2 regions of the Fictibacillus sp. 26RED30 genome follow, and region 1 is predicted to be linked to the other one. Evidence: predicted binding sites of a transcription regulator. Region 1 holds the regulator's gene; the other holds the start of a gene.

What was found. The regulator Rex, encoded in region 1, represses fermentation and respiration genes when NADH is low (regulators of the CRP and FNR family bind a similar motif). The targets are predictions, from matches to a motif close to TTGTGAAATATTTCACAA.
Region 2: qoxA (cytochrome aa3 quinol oxidase subunit II) is a predicted target of Rex. The motif match lies at 9,298-9,315, and genes of this name have one in related genera.

What each region holds. Positions count from the first base shown of each region.
Region 1 covers NZ_JACZDV010000009.1:7,798-19,332, forward strand. Annotated here, with positions in the region: gene IHV11_RS20545 (ABC-F family ATP-binding cassette domain-containing protein) at 339-2,279, opposite strand; gene moaC (cyclic pyranopterin monophosphate synthase MoaC) at 2,702-3,205, shown strand; gene IHV11_RS20555 (redox-sensing transcriptional repressor Rex) at 3,251-3,886, shown strand; gene IHV11_RS20560 (twin-arginine translocase TatA/TatE family subunit) at 3,905-4,087, shown strand; gene tatC (twin-arginine translocase subunit TatC) at 4,100-4,882, shown strand; gene IHV11_RS20570 (hypothetical protein) at 4,957-5,148, shown strand; gene IHV11_RS20575 (YdiK family protein) at 5,340-5,543, opposite strand; gene IHV11_RS20580 (CPBP family intramembrane glutamic endopeptidase) at 5,540-6,253, opposite strand; gene groES (co-chaperone GroES) at 6,500-6,784, shown strand; gene groL (chaperonin GroEL) at 6,886-8,523, shown strand; gene IHV11_RS20595 (AAA family ATPase) at 8,907-10,769, shown strand; gene IHV11_RS20600 (hypothetical protein) at 10,771-11,535, shown strand, end outside.
Region 2 covers NZ_JACZDV010000004.1:2,014-13,548, reverse strand. Annotated here, with positions in the region: gene fni (type 2 isopentenyl-diphosphate Delta-isomerase) at 1-297, shown strand, start outside; gene putP (sodium/proline symporter PutP) at 338-1,813, opposite strand; gene IHV11_RS18125 (ABC-F family ATP-binding cassette domain-containing protein) at 2,233-4,140, shown strand; gene IHV11_RS18120 (nuclease-related domain-containing protein) at 4,379-5,356, shown strand; gene IHV11_RS18115 (ABC-F family ATP-binding cassette domain-containing protein) at 5,398-6,954, opposite strand; gene IHV11_RS18110 (hypothetical protein) at 7,095-7,256, opposite strand; gene IHV11_RS18105 (L-cystine transporter) at 7,633-8,985, shown strand; gene qoxA (cytochrome aa3 quinol oxidase subunit II) at 9,394-10,374, shown strand; gene qoxB (cytochrome aa3 quinol oxidase subunit I) at 10,393-11,535, shown strand, end outside.

The DNA.
Region 1 (11,535 bases):
ACCTTTCTTTTTTGTGGAAAAGTTATACACAGCTTTGTGGATAATGTGGACAATGGTTTTGAAACATTTGAAACCAAGGGTTTGTGTTATACACAATTCACATCATGTATACACATGTTCGTGTGGATAAAGTGGATAAGTCGTCAAAAAATGCAAAATCCACAGGTCGAACTGTGGATAAGATTTTATAGTAGTAACGTTTTTAAGAGGTTTTTGGGCTTTTGCTTAGTGAAATTGTTTGTAAAATGTGTAGAAGCAATGTCGAAATGTGCGAAGACCAACTTGAAGATGAATAAAAAAAGCTGATATCCCACTATATAAGGATATCAGCTTTCAATTTAAGCATTCTGAAGTTCTTCCCATTCTTCCATCAACGTTTCCATCTCTTCGTTCAAAGCATCAAGCTGAGACTGAAATTCTTGCGTTTTTTCATAATCCTGAAAGACCTCAGGTTTACAAAGCTCAGCTTCGGCCGACGTGATTTTCGTTTCGAGTCCTTCTAGCAGCCCCTCAATCTCCTCGATACGGCGCTGCCTTTTACGATCGAGCTTCTTCGCTTCTTTATCGATCGAGTTCTTTGCACCGTTCCCTTGGTTGGAAGAAGGAGTATTAGCCGCGTTCTCAGCTTTCTGGCGAGCGGCAATTTCTTCACGTGCTTTCATCTCGTTTTTCTTTTCGGTGTAATAGTCGTAGTCACCTAGATACTCGGTCACCCCTGTTGGTGCGAGTTCAACGACCTTTGTAGCGATACGGTTGATGAAATAACGGTCATGCGATACGAAAAGAATCGTACCAGGATAATGGATCAGAGCTTGTTCAAGGATCTCTTTGCTGTCGAGATCCAAATGGTTTGTCGGCTCGTCCAGCAGAAGAAGGTTTCCTTTTTCCATCATAAGTTTCGCTAGAGCAAGTCGAGCCTTCTGACCACCGCTCAGCTCTGTTACAAGCTTCAACACATCGTCACCGCTAAACAGAAACTGGCCAAGGATCGAACGGATCTCTTTTTCCGTTTTTTCCGGATAGTCATCCCATAGCTCGTTCAACAAGGTCTTGCGTGAATGCAGGTCTGCTTGTTCCTGATCATAGTGAGAGATCATGAGTCCACTGCCGTAACGTATATCGCCCGATATGAGCGGCAGCTGCTTACGTATCACTTTTAATAAAGTCGATTTGCCGATTCCGTTCGGTCCAACGATCGCGACGCTGTCCTGGCGGTTAACCGCTACCGATACATTCTTAAATAACGGTTCGCCATCTTCATATCCTGTGCTCACGTTCTCAAGTTTCAGCACATCGTTCCCACTTTGTCTTTCAATCTCAAAAGAAAAACTAGCAGACTTTTCTGCACCAGCGGGCCGCTCTTTCAATTCCATCTTCTCTAACTGTTTGCGACGACTCTGTGCACGTTTCGTGGTCGAAGCACGCACGATGTTGCGTTGAATAAAATCTTCCAACTTTGCAACCTGTTCTTGCTGCTTCTCAAACTCTTTCATCTCTTGAGCAAAGCGCTCCGCCTTTTGTTCTAGATAGCTTGAATAGTTCCCTGTGAAACGGTAAGATCGCTTTCTCGAAACCTCATAAACGGTCGTTACGATTTTATCGAGGAAATACCGGTCATGGGAGACGATTAAGATACCGCCGGGATAACTCTGCAAATATTGCTCGAGCCACGTTAGTGTTTTGATGTCTAAGTGGTTCGTCGGCTCATCGAGAATGAGTAGATCTGGTTTTGTTAAAAGAAGCTTCGCGAGTGCGAGTCTCGTTTTTTGTCCACCACTTAATGTGTTGATCTTCGTATCGCGATCAAAATCGGCAAACTGAAAGCCGTGAAGCACCGTACGTATCTCCGCTTCATACTGATAGCCACCTTCGTCTTTAAACGTAACCTGAAGCGCATCATAGTCTTTCAGGAGACGTTCATACTCCGCTTCATTCGCAATCACTTCTGGATCGCCCATGCGCGCTTCCATCTCACGCAGTCTTTTCTCTTTTTTACGAAGGTCTTCAAACACAGAGAGCATCTCGTTCCAGATCGACTCATCCGAATCCAGCCCCGCATCCTGTGCAAGATAACCAGTCTTCACGTCTTTCGGAATCATGACATGACCAGAATCATAGGAATACTCACCAGTAATCACCCGAAGCAGCGTAGATTTTCCCGCACCGTTCCGCCCAACAAGAGCGATCCGCTCGCCCTTTTGAACCTCTAGTTTTATATTCGATAAAATAACGTCCGCGCCAAAAGACTTCGTAACGTCCTGAACTTGTAAAATAATCATTATAATTTCACCTCTATGAAAAACGGGTGGTTTTATTTATTTAATTGACTTGTTTCAAAAGTGTGTTGCTTTTGAACAATGCTGAAAAAATGCTTCATTGATAAGTTGGTTGGAGCGTAAGACACGAGACTCCTGTGGGACAAGCGGTCAGGTGAGACCCTTAATGGCGCAAAGCGGCAAGGGGCTCACCGCCTGCCCCACGGAAAGCGAAGTGCCTGGAGCGGAGAACAACTACTTCCATAAGCATGCTTTTATACAATCAGCCCTTAAATAAACATTTAAACCCTGTCTAACTAGTAGTTTAGCGTAGTTTGGAGATTCGCGCCAACAAAGGGAATGTTCAACATTTTGCAATAATTACAAGTAAAATCTTAACGACAATAAAAGCGGTTTCGTGTATATTCATCATGAGGAGGGGTTTTATGACAGAGTTTACCCATTTTAACGAAGAAGGCCGTGCGCGCATGGTTGATATTTCGGAAAAAGAAACATCTCACCGAACAGCCGTAGCGGTAAGCGGGGTAACGGTTTCTGAAGAAGTCTTCCTTAAGATCAAAGAAAACGGATTTAAAAAAGGGGACGTTCTAGCCGTCGCGCAGATCGCTGGAATCATGGCTGCCAAAAAGACCTCTGACTGGATTCCGATGTGTCACCCGTTATCACTAACTGGCGTTGATCTGTCTTTTTCATGGGATGAATTGGCGGACAATATGTATAAATTAAACATTCAAGTCGAAGTGAAAACGAAAGGCAGCACCGGCGTTGAGATGGAGGCGTTAACAGCGGCTTCTGCAGCAGCGTTAACCGTCTATGATATGTGTAAAGCAGCGGATAAGGGAATGGTGATCGGGCCTACATACCTTTTATCGAAAACAGGAGGCAAGAATGGGGACTTTCTACGTTCTTCAAGCCCTGACAAAATATGATACAATAGGATTAGATAAGCTTTCTACACTTGGAGGGCTCCAAATATGAACCAAGATCAGTTAAAAATACCACACGCAACAGCAAAACGGCTGCCCTTGTATTATCGTTTTTTGAAAAACTTATCATCTTCCGGTAAACAAAGGGTGTCTTCTGCTGAATTAAGCGAAGCTGTTAAAGTAGATTCTGCGACGATCCGCAGAGATTTTTCTTATTTCGGCGCATTAGGCAAAAAGGGTTATGGCTACAATGTTAATTATCTGCTGTCGTTCTTCGCGAAAACGTTGAACCAGGATGAAACGACTACCGTAGCATTAATCGGAGTAGGTAACTTAGGTACTGCCTTTTTACATTACAATTTCACCAAAAATAACAATACCAAAATAGAAGTCGCATTCGATGTAGACAAAGCTAAAATCGGCAGCGAAATTGCTGGAGTTCCGATCTATCACACAGAAGACATCGAGCAAGAGCTGAAGAACCGAGGTATTGATGTTGCGATCTTGACTGTTCCAGTCGGAGCGGCTCAACCGATCGCAGATCAGTTAGAGCGCGCAGGTGTAACTGGCATCTTAAACTTCACACCCGCACGATTGACCGTCTCACCAGAGATTCGTGTTCATCACATCGATTTAGCTGTTGAATTGCAATCGCTTGTTTATTTTATGAAAAACTATTCTTAAACCAAGGAGGTAATCGTTATGTTAGGACCAGGAAGTATCGCGGTAATCGGACTTGCAGCTCTTGTTATGTTTGGACCGAAAAAGCTGCCTGAGCTAGGAAAAGCAGCAGGTAAAACGCTTCGCGAGTTCAAGAATGCTACAAAAGGCATGATGGACGAAGAAGATGACAGCAAAAAGGAACGCGAACAACTGAAGAAGTAAGGATGTTTGTCTATGACCTCTGAAAAAAATATGTCGCTATACGGTCACATTGGCGAATTACGAAAGCGCATCATGTGGGCGATCCTAGCTTTCTTCGTATTCTTGATCGCTGGATTTTTCTTAGCCAAGCCCGTGATCGTATATCTGCAAAGTGATCCAATCGCAAAGAACATTCAGATGAACGCTTTTCATCTAACCGATCCACTGAACGTGTATATGACGTTTGCCTTTTTTATCGGGCTCGTCCTATCCGCACCAGTGGTGTTGTACCAACTCTGGGCATTCATCAGCCCGGGGCTTTATGAGAACGAACGAAAAGTAACGCTCATGTACATCCCGATCGCATTCATGCTCTTCTTAACGGGACTCGCATTTTCGTACTTTATTCTGTTTCCGTTCGTTGTCAGCTTTATGGGAAATGTCGCTGTGGCACTTAGTGTAGAAGGCGAATACGGAATTCAGGAATACTTCTCATTCCTATTCAACATCACACTGCCGTTCGGACTGTTGTTCCAGTTCCCGGTCTTGATCATGTTCTTGACTCGACTCGGAATCGTAACACCTGATCTCCTCAAGAGCATACGAAAAGTAGCCTACTTTGGGATCTTAGTAGTAGCTGGATTGATAACACCGCCAGAGCTGCTGTCTCACTTAATGGTCACGTTCCCGCTGATCCTATTATACGAAATCAGCATCATCATTTCGAAGGCAGCTTATAAAAAACGAATGAAAGCGGAAGTCGAAGCACTCGTAAAAGAACGAGAAGCACAAGCAGAAGCTATGTATCATGATTAAAAAGAGGATGACTCCACGTGGGGAATCCTCTTTTTTGTGTGGTTGGAGTGAAGCTGTGGTATGGGAGAGTGGGAGTGGACAGTAAAAATGGAGAAGTGGACAGTAAATGTGAAAAAGTGGACAGTATTTCTTCGAAAGTGGATAGTAAAACTCAAAAAGTGGACAGTATTTTCGTTGAAGTCGACAGTAAGCATCGTTTGAGGTGGCTGGCGGGCTATTTAGCTGCCACCAAAAGTAATGAACAGCCTCCGTTTTGGTGCTGGTGATGATAATCTGTCGGATTCGGAGATTAATCTGTCCATTTCAGCAAATAATCTGTCTAATCTCCAACATAATCTGTCCAAACCAGCCAATAATCTATCCAATCCCACCTCCGTCACTGGCCAACCTCAAAAAGCACCACAAAAACACCCTCGCAAACAAAAAAACTGCCTCCATCAGAAGCAGTTCCCTCATATTATTTCTTCTTTTTTCTCTTCAAGTGGCTGTTTAATGCGAAATAGCGGATGGCATTGGCGTAATCGAAGGTTGCTACGACCATCGTGATGATCGTCCAGAAGCTTGTCATGCCGTACTCGCTTGCGTAATGAACGGCTAAGTACGTAAAGACGACTCCGATCCCTAGATATAAAAATGCCATAAACAGTGGTGATGTCTTCATAATAGTCCTCCAATAATCAATTGCGCTGTTTCTAGCTGTTGTTCCATTTCTTTGATTTTATCGGCAAATAATACTTGAACGATCAATACGAGCGTGTTCATGGCAACGTGTGCCGCGATCGGTACGATAAGACGTTGCGTTCGCACATACAGAAAAGCGAACGTGAAGCCCATTGCCGTGTAGATTAGTAAGTGTGTGAAGTCCGCATGAACAGCAGCAAAGATTAACGAACTGATCAAAGCAGAGATAAAGAAATTAAAGCGTTTATGAAGAGATCCGAAAATAATCTTTCGGAAGATGATCTCTTCTAGTATTGGCCCAACGATGGCCGTTACAATCATAAAATATTTAACGTTTTTCACGATTTCAACGAGTTGCTTCGTGTTTTCCGATCCAGGTTGGATACCGAACAGGTTCATCTCGATCATGCTCGCGATAATTTGAGCGGCGTACGCCATGAATATACCGATGATCGACCATAGAACGGCAGATCCTTTTGAGACGCGCTTAGTATTTCGGTGGCGTTCTCTCATTTCAGGGATCAGCATGTAAAGGATAATAACAAGAGCCGCAATAAAGCTGAACGTTCCCCACATTCCAAAAAGTTGATTTTTAGGAACACCAAGTTCATTTAACAGTGGAATCCCAATGTAACCTGAGAATTGCATCACGATATATATGAAGATGATCCACCAATATTTTTTCTTCAAATTACCTTCTCCTTTACGTACAGCCCTAAAAATAATTACGTTTTATACCTCTTTATATGCTTACCTATTTTAACATAGAATAGGCAGGGCTCGCGAGGATATCGAATTTGCGGGTAATTGGATTCAAATTTATATTTCTCACTTGCAAAATTTTTTAGTTTTATTTATTATTAGAAATGGAGTTAGCACTCACTAACAAAGAGTGCTAATAAGAAATCTTTTAACTATTTAAGGAGGGTGTTTCACTTGTTAAAGCCACTAGGTGACCGTATTATTATTGAGCTTGTAGAAGGTGAAGAAAAAACTGCAAGCGGCATTGTATTGCCAGATTCAGCAAAAGAAAAGCCTCAAGAAGGAAAAGTTGTTGCTGTAGGTACGGGCCGTGTAACGGATAACGGCGAGCGTATCTCTTTAGAAGTTTCTGAAGGCAACACGATTATTTTCTCAAAATACGCTGGTACAGAAGTTAAGTACCAAGGTAAAGAATTCTTGATTCTTCGTGAATCTGACGTATTAGCGATCGTAGGCTAAACGTTAGGTAACTTGGAAGCTTCAAAGTTTTGAAGCTACATAAATCAAACATAAAGCATATGTAAGTCACTAACTTTTAAAATTAATGGGAGGGTTTTTACATGGCTAAAGATATTAAATTTAGTGAAGACGCACGCCGCTCAATGCTTCGTGGTGTTGATGCACTAGCAAACGCTGTAAAAGTAACACTTGGACCAAAAGGACGTAACGTTGTGCTTGAGAAGAAATTCGGTTCTCCTCTAATCACAAACGACGGTGTTACAATCGCAAAAGAAATCGAGCTTGAAGATGCATTCGAAAACATGGGTGCTAAGCTTGTAGCTGAAGTTGCGAGCAAAACGAACGACGTAGCAGGAGACGGAACAACAACTGCAACAGTTCTTGCTCAAGCGATGATCCGTGAAGGATTAAAGAACGTAACAAGCGGAGCAAACCCAATGGTACTTCGTAAAGGGATCGAAAAAGCAACGGCTGCTGCTGTTCAAGAACTAAAAGCGATCTCTAAACCAATCGAAGGCAAAGAGTCTATCGCACAAGTTGCGGCGATCTCTGCAGCTGACGAAGAAGTAGGACAATTGATTGCTGAAGCGATGGAGCGCGTTGGAAACGACGGCGTTATCACGATTGAAGAATCAAAAGGATTCACAACAGAGCTTGAAGTGGTTGAAGGAATGCAGTTCGACCGCGGATATGCATCTCCATACATGGTAACAAACTCTGACAAGATGGAAGCAGAGCTTGAGAACCCGTACATCCTTATCACAGATAAGAAGATTACGAACATCCAAGAAATCCTTCCAGTACTTGAGCAAGTGGTTCAACAAGGAAAATCTCTATTGTTGATCGCTGAAGACGTTGAAGGTGAAGCACTTGCTACATTAGTAGTTAACAAGCTTCGCGGAACATTCAATGCAGTAGCTGTGAAAGCTCCTGGATTTGGTGACCGCCGTAAAGCAATGCTAGAAGACATCGCAGTTTTAACTGGCGGTGAAGTAATCACTGAAGAGCTAGGTCTTGACCTTAAGACTGCGAACATCACGCAGCTTGGTACAGCTTCTAAAGTTGTGGTTACAAAAGAAAACACAACAATCGTTGAAGGTGCTGGAGATTCTTCTAAGATCGCAGCTCGTGTTAACCAAATCAAAGCACAACTCGAAGAAACAACTTCTGAGTTTGATAAAGAAAAATTACAAGAGCGCTTAGCGAAATTAGCTGGTGGAGTAGCGGTAATCAAAGTTGGTGCAGCTACAGAAACTGAGCTTAAAGAGCGCAAACTTCGTATCGAAGACGCACTAAACTCTACGCGTGCAGCGGTTGAAGAGGGTATCGTATCCGGTGGTGGTACAGCTCTAGTTAACGTGCTAAAAGCGATCGCTCAAGTAGAAGCGACTGGCGACGAGTTAACAGGTGTGAAACTAGTACTTCGTGCACTAGAAGAACCAGTTCGTCAAATCGCACACAACGCAGGTCTTGAAGGATCTGTAGTGGTTGAGCGTCTGAAGAACGAAGAAATCGGAATCGGCTTCAACGCAGCAACAGGCGAGTGGGTAAACATGTTCGAATCTGGAATCGTTGACCCAACAAAAGTTACACGTTCAGCTCTACAAAACGCAGCATCCGTATCTGCAATGTTCTTAACAACAGAAGCGGTAATCGCGGATAAGCCAGAAGAAAACGCTGGCGGCGGAATGCCTGACATGTCCGGAATGGGCATGGGTGGAATGGGCGGCATGATGTAAGTAAGCTTTAACGCCTGTAATAGCTACGGCAAAAAAATTAATTAAAATTTATACTTGTTTTTAAATTTGAGCTAAGTATAGCCAAGGGTTTTCAACAGTTTAATAAACTGTTGGAAACCCTTTTTTCATTCAGTGATAGAATCTTTTATAATTTGGCTATCTTTCGTTTCTTTATTACCTCTTATAAAGCCAGTTAGAAGAGTTTCAGTTGACTATAACGGTATTACATGAGCAGTGTTTCTTTTTTAGACACGTAATCAAGTTTATAACATAATAAATTGCATTTTTTAATAAATAATCTATTACATAGTTCTTAAAATGCTATAATAAAATTTATTGGAAATTTTATGCTTAATTAGTTTATTTAGGAAAGAGGGTTAGCAGTGGAAATTCTGTATCTATGGATAAGAGGTTACAAGAATATAAGTAATCAGGGGTTTAATTTTGGGGGAGAATTGTTATTTCATTATGAAGGAGGTTACCTTGAAGTAGAACAAAACGTGATGCATATTCCAGGTTTTTTTGATATCTTTCCAGAACAAAGTGTTTCCTATTCAAATATATTGAATGTATCTGGTATCGCTGGTGAAAATGGTACAGGAAAAACAAATTTCCTTGATTTTTTAAAGTATTTATCGGGTCATAATATAGAAGATTATATTTTATGCTATAAAAGCAATAATGGGGACTATTATATATCAGGGGCAAAATGTGAGTTGAAAAAGTCACCTGTAGAGATTATACGAACTAGTCTAAGCGAGTTTTTTGCCTCTTGTAGATTTATTTATTTATCTAATATACTCGATATAACTAGGAGAGAAGAACCCAACTCCAAACTATTCAATATATCTACTAACTTTTTAATTACAAAAGAAGGATTCGAACAGTTTCGTGCAATTGAATTCTTAAGACAAATTACTTTTGCAATTGATAAAAATTTTTCTTCTTTAATAGATTTTGAACTTCCAGAAAAAGTTATTTGTAATTTGACTTTGGAGACAACAAATGACTTTTTGAAGGAACTAGATAGTTGGTATATGGATTCGATAGATCAAAAACAAATTAATAATCGTAATCAATTCCTTAATATTAGTATTAAAAATATAAAAAAGTTACACGGAGTATTCAGGGAACTATTAAAAAAACAAAAAAGTTCTCATTTTTATATTCAATTCATATCGCACATTATCAAAGTATTATGGTTAGACATACTTAAGCTTCCGAGAAGAATAGCAGAATATTTGATAAATAATAACACAAATTTTGATGAATTAATCAACTATATTACTAACTGTTTAAAGAATAAGATTGATGCACAAGTTAAGGATTTGGCAAATTTAACTTTAATCGCAATTAATCAATTTAGTGTTTCCCTAGAAGATAATCTTTTTAAAGTTGCGGGTTATAAAAATGAATTAAAAAATATAAAAATAATAAGAAAATGGCAAAAATCTTCACATTATATCTTTATGACAGTTGAAAATTTCACAGAAATTTATCAGGATGTCAGCACTTTTGATTGTTATTCTCATATCAAAATTTCAACAAATCATATATTGTTAAGAGATTTTATTAACAACTATTTACGCTCATTTAGAAGAAAAGGTTATCTCTATTTTGAATGGGTGGAACTAAGTGCCGGGCAAGTTGCAAGACTAAATATTTATTCAAGGTTACATTATGCTATGAGCAAATTGCCCAAACATTTAACTAACGTTGTAATTATTATTGATGAAGGTGAGCTTTATTTTCATCCTGAGTGGCAGCGTAAGTGGCTTTGGTATTTACTTAGAGCTATTTCATCAGTATACATTTATAAAAAAATACAATTAATCGTTTCTACACACTCTCCATTTGTATTATCAGACTTGCCGAATAGAAATGTGATATTTTTGAAAAAGGGAGAAAACGGATTACAAGTTACCGAAGGATTAGAAGATAATCAACTTACATTTGCTTCTAACATTAATACGCTTCTTAATAATTCGTTTTTCATGGAAAATGGATTAGTCGGAGAAGTAGCCAAAATTAAAATTAATAATATTATTAGTCTACTTAATAATAAAGATCCAGAAGAAATTAGAGTGAATGAATCTCAAATATCTAAACAGTTACGTTACATCGGAGAACCAATTATTAGAAATAAGTTATTTAATATGTTAAACAATGTACTTACTGTTGATTATTTACAAGTCCACAGAAGACTGGATCAAATTGAGAAACGACTAAATAATAGAGGATTATAAATTGATTAAAATTAAATTGGATAACCATCTGAAAAGCGAAATTGAAGAACTCCATATCAATTTTTTTAATGATAAATTATTACCGAAACTTGATAAAATTATTAAAGCTAAAAATTTGGAAAACAAAAAATCGGAAGAGGAACATAGGTTTTTACGGTTTTTACGGAAGATTCGCTATCAGATTTTAGTGGGTACTCCTCAACAGCACCAGAAAATTATCTTACATATACATAAAAATTATTCTCTTCAATTAAGAAAAGATATTATAAAAGGTGAAAAAAAACGTAGTAAAGCCTCTATTCTGAATAAAGAATTAAAAATTGTATTTAATTATAATATGTTTACCCGTGCCACTAATACAAATGTTTGGTGTGCTTATGAACTATTGAATAAAATTAATATTCAAGTTTGTCCTTACTGTAATCGTCAATATATTACAACTCTATATACAGAAAAACAAAAAACAAGAGCTCAACTCGACCATTTTTTTGATAAAGCAACTTATCCTTTTTTAGCAATTTCCTTATACAATTTAATTCCAAGTTGTTCAGTATGCAATTCTTCTTTGAAAGGACAAAAGAAATTTTTTATAAATACTAATATTCATCCTTATCTTGATTCATTTGGAGATAATTATAGATTTACTTTTGATCTTACAGATAGCATTGAGTCACTTATTACTAAGAATGGTAAAATTGATATAAGGTTGAGATCTCACACGAAGGATTCAAATTTTGAAAGGAAGGCTAAGAATAACATTAAAATT
Region 2 (11,535 bases), on a different contig from region 1:
TGGGGACTGCCGACTGCTGAAAGTATTCTTGCTGTGAGAAAGAACAATTTTGATATTCCCTTGATCGCAAGTGGAGGACTAAAAAACGGTGTTGATGCTGCAAAAACGATTGCTCTAGGTGCTAATCTTGCTGGTTTTGGAAGGCTGCTACTGCCATCAGCTGTAGAAAATGATGTTGAAGCGTTGCTCATACAGATGGAACGAATCGAATTTGAGATGCGTGCGGCTATGTTTGGTATAGGTGCTGGTCATATAGAAGAACTTGCACATTCAGATCGACTCATAAAGAAAATTTAAAAAAGCGCTCCTGAGTAGTCAGGAACGCTTTTGTTTGTATTTATTTTAATTCATCAAGTGTTTCTTCCATGTCATCAAATTGGTTTTGAACCTTTTTAGATGGATTTTTCGTTAATAAGCTTACAATAATAATGGCGATTAAGCTTAAGAAGAATCCAGGAATCATTTCATACACTTGTTCTTTTAGATCAGGGAACTGAACCCAAGTAAGAACTGTTACAGCACCAACGATGATACCTGCTAGAGCTCCCCATTTAGTCATCTTCTTCCAGAACAGGCTTAATAGGACGAGTGGTCCAAATGCTGAACCAAATCCTGCCCATGCATAGCCTACAAGGCTAAGAATAGTATCACTAGGGTTCAAGGACAACAATACTGCAATTACAGCTACAATTAGTACCGCAATACGTCCGATCATAACAAGTTCTTTCTGAGTAGCATTCTTCTTTAAGAATTGCTTATAAAAGTCTTCGGTCACAGAAGACGAAGTTACTAACAGCTGAGATGAGATGGTACTCATGATTGCAGCTAGTATGGCAGCTAATAAGAAACCAGTAATCAGCGGATGGAATAACAGATTCGCAAATTCGATAAATACTGTTTCAGGATCAGCAAGTTCTCTTCCTTCTCTAGCAAACCAAGCTACACCAATCAATCCTGTAAGAGAAGCACCGATAAGAGAGATGATCATCCAGCTCATACCGATTCTTCTTGCTGTTTTAATGTCTTTAACAGATGTGATAGCCATAAAACGAACGATAATATGTGGTTGACCGAAGTAACCTAATCCCCAAGCTAGTAAAGAGATTAATCCAAGAGTGGTCAATCCTTTTGATACTTGAAGAAGGGATGGATCAACACCGCGAATTGTGTCAATTACTGTTTGTGAGTCACCAATGTCTGTAAATGCAACGATTGGCACTAAGATTAATGCGATGAACATGATACAGCCTTGAACGAAATCCGTCCAACTTACTGCAAGGAATCCACCAAATAGTGTATAAGCTACAACTACCCCAACCGTAATCAACATACCAGTTAGATAAGTTGTACCGAATGCACTTTCAAACAGCTTACCACCAGAAACAAGTCCAGCAGATGCATAAAGTGTGAAGAAGATAATGATAACGAGCCCTGAAACGATACGTAGAATTTTCTGTGTATCATTAAAGCGATTCTCAAGATAATCAGGAATTGTAATGGAATCATCCGCAACTTCTGTATACGTACGAAGGCGAGGTGCTACTAGAAGATAGTTTAAATATGCACCAATCGTGAGTCCAACAGCGATCCAAATACTGCTTATTCCGTCAGTGAACATCGCACCCGGAATACCCATCATCATCCAACCACTCATATCAGATGCGCCAGCTGAAAGTGCAGTAACAGCAGGACCTAGTCCTCGTCCACCTAACATGTAGTCATTTAAATCAGATGTTTTTTTGTAAGCCCAGTACCCGATATAAAGCATACCGGCCATGTAAATAACTAAAGAAATAATAACTCCTGTTTGCATGTAAAAATTTCTCTCCTTTTCTTTTTTCATGAAATGGGTCATGTTAGTTTGCTCAACGGATGACTTGTTTATGAAAAAGTTGGCAGGTTGTTTCTTAGAGCTTTTTATTTGCAAAAAGAGCTTGCGGGGAATAGCAGAAAAAAACTTGAAGTCAAAAGCGCGGTCGAAAAACGCATTTAAAAAACTTGCTGGATTAAATGAACCCAGCATCAACTACAAGAAAAAAGCAAAGCCGATGTGTGAATTGAAAATAGGTGGCATCCGTTTTGAGCAAAAAACGTGCCCACTTCTTTTCAGAACATGTTTATCACTATAACAAAAATTCCGAAAAGAATGCAAATCATAACCGAGAGATGCTATTCTGACACGGTTAAGATACAATAGAAAACAAAGACATTAGCCTAAGGAATGATATGGTTTTGAGTATTTTATTAGTTGAAAATTTATATAAAACATATGGTGAAAAAACGCTGTTTGACAATATCACTTTTTCAATCAGCGACAAGCAACGAATTGGCCTCATCGGCCCGAACGGAACCGGTAAGTCTTCATTATTGAAAGCAATAGCAGGATTCGAACCAGCTGAGCGAGGCACGCTGTCACATGCGAATTCATTTCAGATCGAATATGTGGCCCAAGAGCCAGAACTTGATGAAGAATTAACCGTTTTAGACCAGATTTATTATGGAGATTCTCTCATCATGAAGACGATGCGTGAATATGAGAAAGCCTTACTCGATCTGGAATCGGATCCGTCCAACGAAAAGAAGTTAAAGCGTTTAATGAGCAGTCAGCAAAAGATGGATGAAAATGAGGCATGGGAAGCAAACACCATCGCGAAAACAGTGCTTACTAAGCTTGGTCTTCGTGATTTTTCTCGTCAATTGAAGCATTTAAGCGGTGGACAAAAGAAGCGAGTAGCGATTGCAAAAGCACTCATTCAACCTGCTGATTTGCTCATTTTGGACGAGCCAACAAATCATCTTGATAATGAAACAGTTGAATGGCTAGAAACGTTCTTAGGAAACTATAAAGGCGCCTTACTGATGGTTACCCATGACCGGTATTTTTTAAACCGCGTAACTAACAATATCTTCGAGCTCGATAATGGGAAGCTATATGTATATGAGGGAAATTACGAAACATACTTGGAGAAAAAGGCTGAACGAGAAGAAATCGCTCTGCAGAACGAAGATAAGCGGCAAAATACTTTACGCCGCGAGTTAGCCTGGTTACGACGTGGTGCAAAAGCACGAACGACGAAACAAAAAGCTAGAATTCAACGTGTAGAGAGTTTGCAGGAAGAAACTGGTCCAGCAGTTAAGGTCTCTGTTGAGTTTGCGATCGGGTCTCAACGACTTGGTAAAAAAGTGATTGAAGTTGAAGGGTTGAGTAAAAGTTTAGATGGAAAAGAGCTAGTTAAAAACCTCGACTATCTGATCGTTCCGGGTGAACGACTTGGAATCATCGGGCCAAACGGAAGCGGGAAAACTACTTTGTTAAATATGTTAGCAGGTAGAATGACTCCTGATTTTGGTTCTGTTGAAGTAGGGGAAACGGTTAAGATTGGCTACTACACACAAGATCACGAAGAGCTCGACGGAAACTTGCGGGTTGTCGATTATATCAAAGAAACGGCACAGGTCATCACGACAGTAGATGGCCAGTCGATTACAGCTGAACAGATGCTCGAACGTTTCCTGTTTCCACGCTATATGCAATATACGTATATTCGGAAGTTATCAGGTGGAGAGAAACGCCGCTTATACATGCTCAAAGTGTTAATGGAAGAGCCGAACGTTCTGTTTTTGGATGAGCCCACAAACGATCTCGACATTCAAACGTTAGGGATTCTAGAAGAGTATTTAGAAAATTTTCCTGGTGTAGTGTTGACGGTTTCCCATGACCGCTACTTTTTAGACCGGGTTGTCGATCATCTTCTCGCATTCGAAGGGAACGCAGAGGTTGTAAGGTTTCAAGGCAGCTATACGGACTACATGGATGAGAAAAAAGAGCGTGATGAAATGGCTGCTGCGGTGAAGAAAGAAGCCTCTGAAAAACCGACGGAAACAGTTGGACAGCATCGTAAAGAAAAGAAGAAAAAGCTGTCGTACAAAGATCAACAAGATTGGGATACGATTGAAGAACGAATCATGAACTTAGAAGAGAAAAAAGGGCATTATGAAGCAGAAATTGTTGCTGCAGGAAGCGATTTTGGCAAGATCAGCGAGCTTATGGCTGAGCAGAAAAAAGTGGAGAGCGAGCTTGAAGCCGCAATGGAGCGATGGGAAGAGCTTTCTCTGTTAGTGGAAGAGTTGGATAGTTGATTAGGTGGGCACCTCTTGCTGTTAGCAGGAGGTGTTTTTTTACGCTGTAAAAGCGGAGAATTGGGGTGAAGACTTATAAAAATTTTTGAAGACTTATAAAATCCTTTGAGGACTTATAAATTTTTTTGAAGACTTATAAATCTTTATGAGGACTTATAAAAAAATTCTCCTTTTCATGAGAGGAAAATTAGTGGCAATCGTTGAATTTTTATAAGGAAATTAAGTGTGAGGTGATGATTTGATAGTAAAAGAAAGAACAAAACCATTAATACTTTTCAAACTAGATTCATTATTAGAAAGAATGCCTCTTAATCTCCCCAAAAAACCAGATATTCTAAGTGATAGGGCGAAATTTAATGCTGGGTTTAATGGAGAGAAGTCTCTTGATTATCATTTAACTGATTTACCTCAAGAAAACTACTATATCTTCCACGATTTAAGGCTCCCCAGAGATAAAACGCAAAAACTATACTTCCAGCTTGATTCTCTCATCATAACTCCACACTATTGTTTAATAATTGAAGTGAAGAACTTAATAGGAAACCTGTATTTTGACCATCAATTCAACCAAGTAATTCGCACCAGAAACGGAATTGAAGAAGCTTTTCCTGATCCGATTATACAAGTTGAATTTCAAGCTTCATGTTTTAAGGAGTGGCTTTCCTCTCATAAGTTTGCTGATATCCCTATCTTTTATTTGGTTGTAATAACAAACATTCACTCAGTTATAAAAATTTCTCCTTCATATAAGAAAATTCATAATAAAATTGTTAGAGGCAAAGACTTGATTCGGACGGTTCAGGGTTTAACGGAAAATAATACACAACATTATTTATCTCAAAAAGATATAAAAAAATTGAGTAAACTTTTGATAAAGAATCATAAACAGATAAATATAGATGTTTTAAAACAATATGAGATAAAAAAAGAGGACATAGCTACAGGAGTTGTTTGCCCTAATTGTGATAACTTACCTATGAAAAGAGAAATGAGACACTGGCTTTGTTTAGCATGTTCCAACAAGAATGCTGATGCGCATATAAAAGCAATTTATGATTACGCACTCTTGATAAATCCTCAAGTTAAAAATGAAGAATTACGAAACTTCTTGCATCTTAATTCCTCTACTAGCATGTATAAAATTCTCCGTGCAATGGATTTAAAACCAAATGGCTCAAGAAAAGCAGCAACCTATACCATCCCTCTGCCCAAATAATCTACATAATAAAAACCCCCACCAATGTGAGGGTCTCAGAATTAAAACACTTTCGTCGTCCAGCTTTCACAGTTCCAGACGTCATTTGCTACTTCTTTATAAAATTCAGGTTCATGGGAGATTAACAGCACACTGCCTTTGAAAGCTCTCAGTGCACGCATCAATTCATCTTTCGCCTCTACGTCTAGATGATTTGTCGGCTCATCGAGAACGAGAACATTGTTTTCGTGGTTGATTAGCTTACATAGACGAACCTTCGCCTTTTCTCCACCACTTAGTACTTCAACTTTACTCTCGATGTGTTTAGTCGTTAGACCACACTTCGCGAGAGCAGCACGAACCTCATGATGTGAGAAACCAGGAAATTCACTCCAGATTTCATCGATACATGTATTATAGTTCGCTGACTTCACTTCTTGCTCGAAATAACCGATCTCTAGGTTTTCACCGCGCTCAACGGAACCCGCAACAGGCGTGATCTCACCAAGGATGCTTTTTAGCAATGTCGTTTTACCGATACCGTTAGCACCGACTAGAGCAATTTTTTGGCCGCGTTCCATACGCAGGTTCAGCGGTTTAGAAAGTGGCTCGTCATAACCGATAACAAGATCTTTCGTTTCAAAGATCAGTTTGCTTGGCGTGCGAGCTTCTTTAAAGTTGAACTCTGGCTTTGGCTTTTCTTTGGCTAGTTCAATAACATCCATTTTATCGAGTTTCTTCTGTCGAGACATTGCCATGTTTCGAGTGGAAACACGTGCTTTATTACGTGCAACAAAATCCTTCAATCCGGCAATCTCTTGCTGTTGACGCTTAAATGCTGCTTCCAACTGGGATTTTTTCATCTCATGAACGGATTTGAAGTGATCGTAATCTCCTACATAACGGTTTAATTCCTGATTTTCCATGTGATAGATCAAGTTGATAACGCTGTTTAAAAAAGGAATATCATGCGAGATTAAGATGAACGCATTTTCGTACTCCTGCAAATAACGCTTCAGCCACTCGATGTGCTGTTCATCCAGATAGTTTGTTGGCTCATCTAGCAATAGAATCTCTGGCTTTTCTAATAAAAGCTTTGCAAGCAAAACTTTCGTACGCTGTCCACCACTTAAATCATGTACGTCACGGTCTAGACCGATATCATCAAGTCCAAGTCCGCGCGCGATTTCTTCAACTTTAGCATCGATCACGTAAAAGTCGTTGTTTGTTAATGTATCTTGAATGACACCAACATCTTCAAGCATCTTTTCAAGCTCTTCAGGTGTTGCTTCACCCATTTTTTCGTACATGCTGTTCATTTCGTTTTCCATGTCGAGCAAGTATTGGAATGCACTTTTCAAGACATCGCGGATAGACATGCCTTTTTGAAGGACCGTGTGCTGATCAAGATAGCCTACACGTACCTTTTTTGCCCATTCTACTTTACCTTCATCAGGCTTTAGTTTGCCTGTAATAATATTCATAAATGTTGATTTACCTTCACCGTTTGCACCGATCAAACCGATGTGCTCACCTTTAAGCAGGCGGAAGGAAACATCATTAAATATGGCACGATCGCCGAAACCGTGGCTTAAGCCTTGCACCGTTAAAATACTCATCTATATAACACCTTTTCTGTCAGTAATTTGTACCCTCTTGATTATAGTATTGAATGGGGAAGGAACTCAATAGGTGCATACGTAATCTTAAAAAAGAAAAAGCACCCATGGAAGATTTTCCAAGTGTGCCATGATGCGATCTATTCTTGTTCACCAGTTCGGTTCTTGAATGCTTCTTTTGTTGCAAGGTTCACTGAATCCGTTTCATCAGACTTCTCAACCAGGCGATTTTGAAGGGTGTTATCAGGAAACTTTCCTGGATGACCTTGTTTTTTATGTTCGAACGATTTTCCGCGTGCCATATATTTCACTCCTCATCTCTTTAGAGAATATTTTGCCCATGAAGAGGTGTGATTATGAATGGAATAAAATACGTGAAAATATTATATCTAGTACCAAGTATTAAGAATTTGTTACAAAAACAAGCATATCTTAGTTTTAAGTTGAATATATCTGAATCACAACTAAATATTTCACCTGTGACTAAAGCATAAACACACTAATGACTCGCTACTTTTTCTTAAAGCTTGTCATTTTTTGTTTGAGGAGGTGGCTGCTAAAAATATCCTGCTCGTAATCCCTACTTGACAGATGGGTTTAATTGTATTAATTTAATTTAGTTAACTAAAGGGGGGCTTGTAGGTGACTACTGGTTTAGTTTTATTGAATATTGCAATTATGCTTATACTATTGGGTGTTTTGTATTACATGCAAAAAAAGCACGTTTCTTTCTCTAAGCGTGTTTTTACGGGGCTCGGTCTAGGAATTTTGTTCGGACTCGGACTTCAGTACGGATATGGAGCAGACTCTGAGGTTGCTGCTAAATCGACTGACTGGTTCAATCTAGTCGGTGGCGGTTATGTAACGTTCTTAAAAATGATCGTTGTACCACTTGTATTTATTTCAATCCTTTCAGCGTTTACGCGTCTGAACTTAAAAGGAAACATCGGAAAACTTAGTGGATTGATCATAGGAATCTTGATAGGTACGACTGCAATTGCCGCAGTTGTCGGAATTGCAACTTCAACGGTTTTTGATCTTGAAGCTGTGCAGATCGAGCAAGGAGATGCAGAAACGGCTCGTGGTGAGCAGATGGAAGGTACGTTTGCAGAGGTAAAAGATCTGACGCTTCCACAACAGGTTCTTTCATTATTACCTGCTAACCCATTCTTAGATTTCACAGGAGCTCGTCCGACTTCGACAATCGCTGTAGTTATCTTTGCTGCATTCCTGGGCGTTGCTTATCTTGGAGTCAAACGTAAGCAAGAGGAGCATGCAGAGCTTTTTGCTAAGATTGTTGATGCGTTTTATGCGGTTATCATGAGAGTAGTAACGTTGATTCTGCGTCTAACTCCGTATGGGGTCCTCGCGCTCATGACAAAAACAGTTGCACTGAGTGATATGGATGCAATCGCAAAACTAGGTAAGTTCGTTATTGCTTCATATGTAGCTTTGTTGATCATGTTCGGCATTCACTTATTGCTTTTAACATTTGCAGGATTAAACCCGATTACTTATATGAAAAAATCTTTCCCGGTACTATCCTTTGCTTTCACTTCTCGTACGAGTGCAGGAGCACTTCCGTTAAATATTCGTACGCAAAAGAGCATGGGTGTGCCTGACGGAATCGCAAACTTCTCAGGTTCATTCGGTCTTTCGATCGGACAAAACGGATGTGCTGGAATTTATCCAGCGATGCTAGCCGTTATGATCGCTCCGACAGTTGGAATCGATCCGTTGTCTCCATCGTTCTTGTTGACGCTTGTAGTAGTCGTAGCACTAAGTTCGTTCGGTGTAGCAGGTGTTGGTGGTGGAGCAACGTTCGCGGCCATACTTGTACTTTCCGCAATGGATCTTCCTATCGCTTTAGCAGGTCTATTGATCTCAGTTGAGCCATTAATCGACATGGGTCGTACCGCTGTTAACGTAAGTGGTTCGATGACATCAGGATTATTAACAAGTAAGGTGCAAAATCAGCTTGATACAAATGTTTACAATGACACCGAAAATCAAGTTGAAGTAAGTGCATAAGATATAAAAAATGAGCGATCTTGTCTATATCGGCAAGGTCGTTTTTTATTTGAAAAATTTACATAGGCAGGTGTATGTTGGCTGGGTTTAGGGTAAAAAGTAAAAACTGAACTTTTAAAAAGCTCATGAGTCTTTACCAATGAAAGAAGTCTCTTCCAAAATCGTGAACATTCTATGTCAAAACTGTGATAAAGTTGTGAGCTTTATTTGAAGTAATCGTGACATTTGTTGTGGATAGAGTCACTTTTATTAGGATTCTGGTACTATGAAAGCAAAGGTTTTTGTCATTTAAATTTTTGCCTATGTTTTACATTGTGATTTAATTCACAATGCTCTATAATCACTCTTGGTTCGTTTTTTATTAGGCAAAAGTAAATGCTTGTAAATAGAGAAAGGAAGGTGGACCTGGTGATGCGACGGTTGAAGCCGTTTTTTACATTCGGGTTATTGATGGCCGTATTTATGCTTAGCGGCTGCAGCGATATGATTGTTTTAGATCCAAAAGGACCTGTAGGAGCAGAACAGAGGGATCTGATCATGTATTCCATCTGGTTTATGTTATTTATCCTAATAGTTGTTTACGCACTTACTGCTTTTATTGTTTATAAATATCGTGATCGCAAAAACCATAAAGGCTATGATCCAGATAATGAAGGAAGTCATCTTCTTGAAACGATTTGGTGGATCATTCCTATCATCATCGTTATTGCATTAGCGATTCCAACGGTAAAGAGTATCTATTCTCTTGAAGGACCTCCCGAAGAATCGAAAGATCAAAAGCCGTTGGTGATTCATGCAACATCTGTAAACTGGAAATGGGTATTCTCTTATCCAGAGCAAGATATTGAAACAGTTAACTATCTTCATATTCCTGAAGATCGACCTGTTTTGTTCAAGCTGACTTCTGCCGATTCAATGGCATCATTCTGGGTACCTCAATTAGGTGGTCAGAAATATGCGATGGCTGGCATGGAGACAGAGCTTTATCTGCAAGCTGATGAGCAAGGGACGTATGAAGGACGTAACTCCAACTTTACAGGAGAAGGATTCACTAATCATACGTTTGATGTGATGGCTATGTCTGATGCAGAGTTTGAAAAATGGGCGAGTGAAACGAAGGCTGATGCTCCTGAACTTTCGAAGGGGCAGTATGACAAGCTGATGCTTCCTGGTCACGTGAAAGAAATGACTTTCTCTTCTACTCACTTAGATTGGGTAGACCATGCTACAAATGCTGAATACGCGCTAGATGCTCGCGAACGTTTAGGTTATGAAGAGAAGATTCCTCACTCAAGAGCAGCGAAGGAAGAAAAGAAAAAGCGTGAAGAAGAGATGAAGAAGCTAGAAGAATCAGAATCAGAGTCTCATGGGGATTCTCATGCCCATTAACAGAGGAGGCATTTCAATATGAAATGGGATGAATTTTTCGTAACAGGCGACCCGATGATATATGGTGCTGACGTATCCATCGTATTAACGATGGTGGGTATCCTGTTCTATCTTACTAAATATAAAAAGTGGAAATGGTTGTGGGACGAATGGCTTACAACAGTTGACCATAAAAAACTTGGTATCATGTATATCGTTTCCGCTGTATTAATGCTGTTCCGCGGTGGGGTAGATGCCCTCTTAATGCGTACACAGCTTGCAGTTCCAGAGGCTAAGTTCCTCGACTCACAGCACTATAACGAAATCTTTACAACACACGGTACGATCATGATCATCTTCATGGCGATGCCGTTCTTGATTGGTTTGATTAACGTCGTTGTTCCATTGCAAATTGGAGCACGTGACGTAGCTTATCCTTATTTAAACGCAGTTAGTTTCTGGACGTTCTTTATCGGTGCGATGTTGTTCAACATCTCATTCGTTATTGGTGGATCTCCATCAGCAGGTTGGACCAGTTACATGCCGCTTGCCAGTAACGAGCTCAGTCCAGGACCTGGACAGAACTACTATCTGCTCGGTCTGCAGATCGCAGGTATTGGTACGCTCTTAACGGGGATTAACTTCTTAGTTACGATCCTTAAGATGCGTGCACCGGGAATGACATTGTTCCGTATGCCGATGTTCACTTGGTCATCACTTGTAACAATGGTAATTATTATTTTCGCTTTCCCAATCCTTACTGTAGCACTAGCACTTATGACATTTGACCGTTTATTCGGCAGCCATTTCTTCACTCTGCAAGGAGCGGGAATGGATATGCTTTGGGCGAACCTTTTCTGGCTATGGGGCCACCCAGAGGTATATATCGTAATTCTACCGGCGTTTGGTATGTTCTCAGAGATCATCTCTACGTTCTCTAGAAAAACGCTATTTGGTTACAAAGCCATGATCTGGTCTATGCTTTTAATCGCAGGATACAGTTTCTTGGTTTGGGTCCATCACTTCTTTACGATGGGTTCAGGAGCACTTGTTAACTCTGTATTCTCCATCACAACGATGGCGATCGGTATACCGACCGGGGTTAAGATCTTTAACTGGTTGTTTACGATGTACAGAGGTAAGATTCAATTTACTACGCCGATGCTTTGGTCACTCGGATTT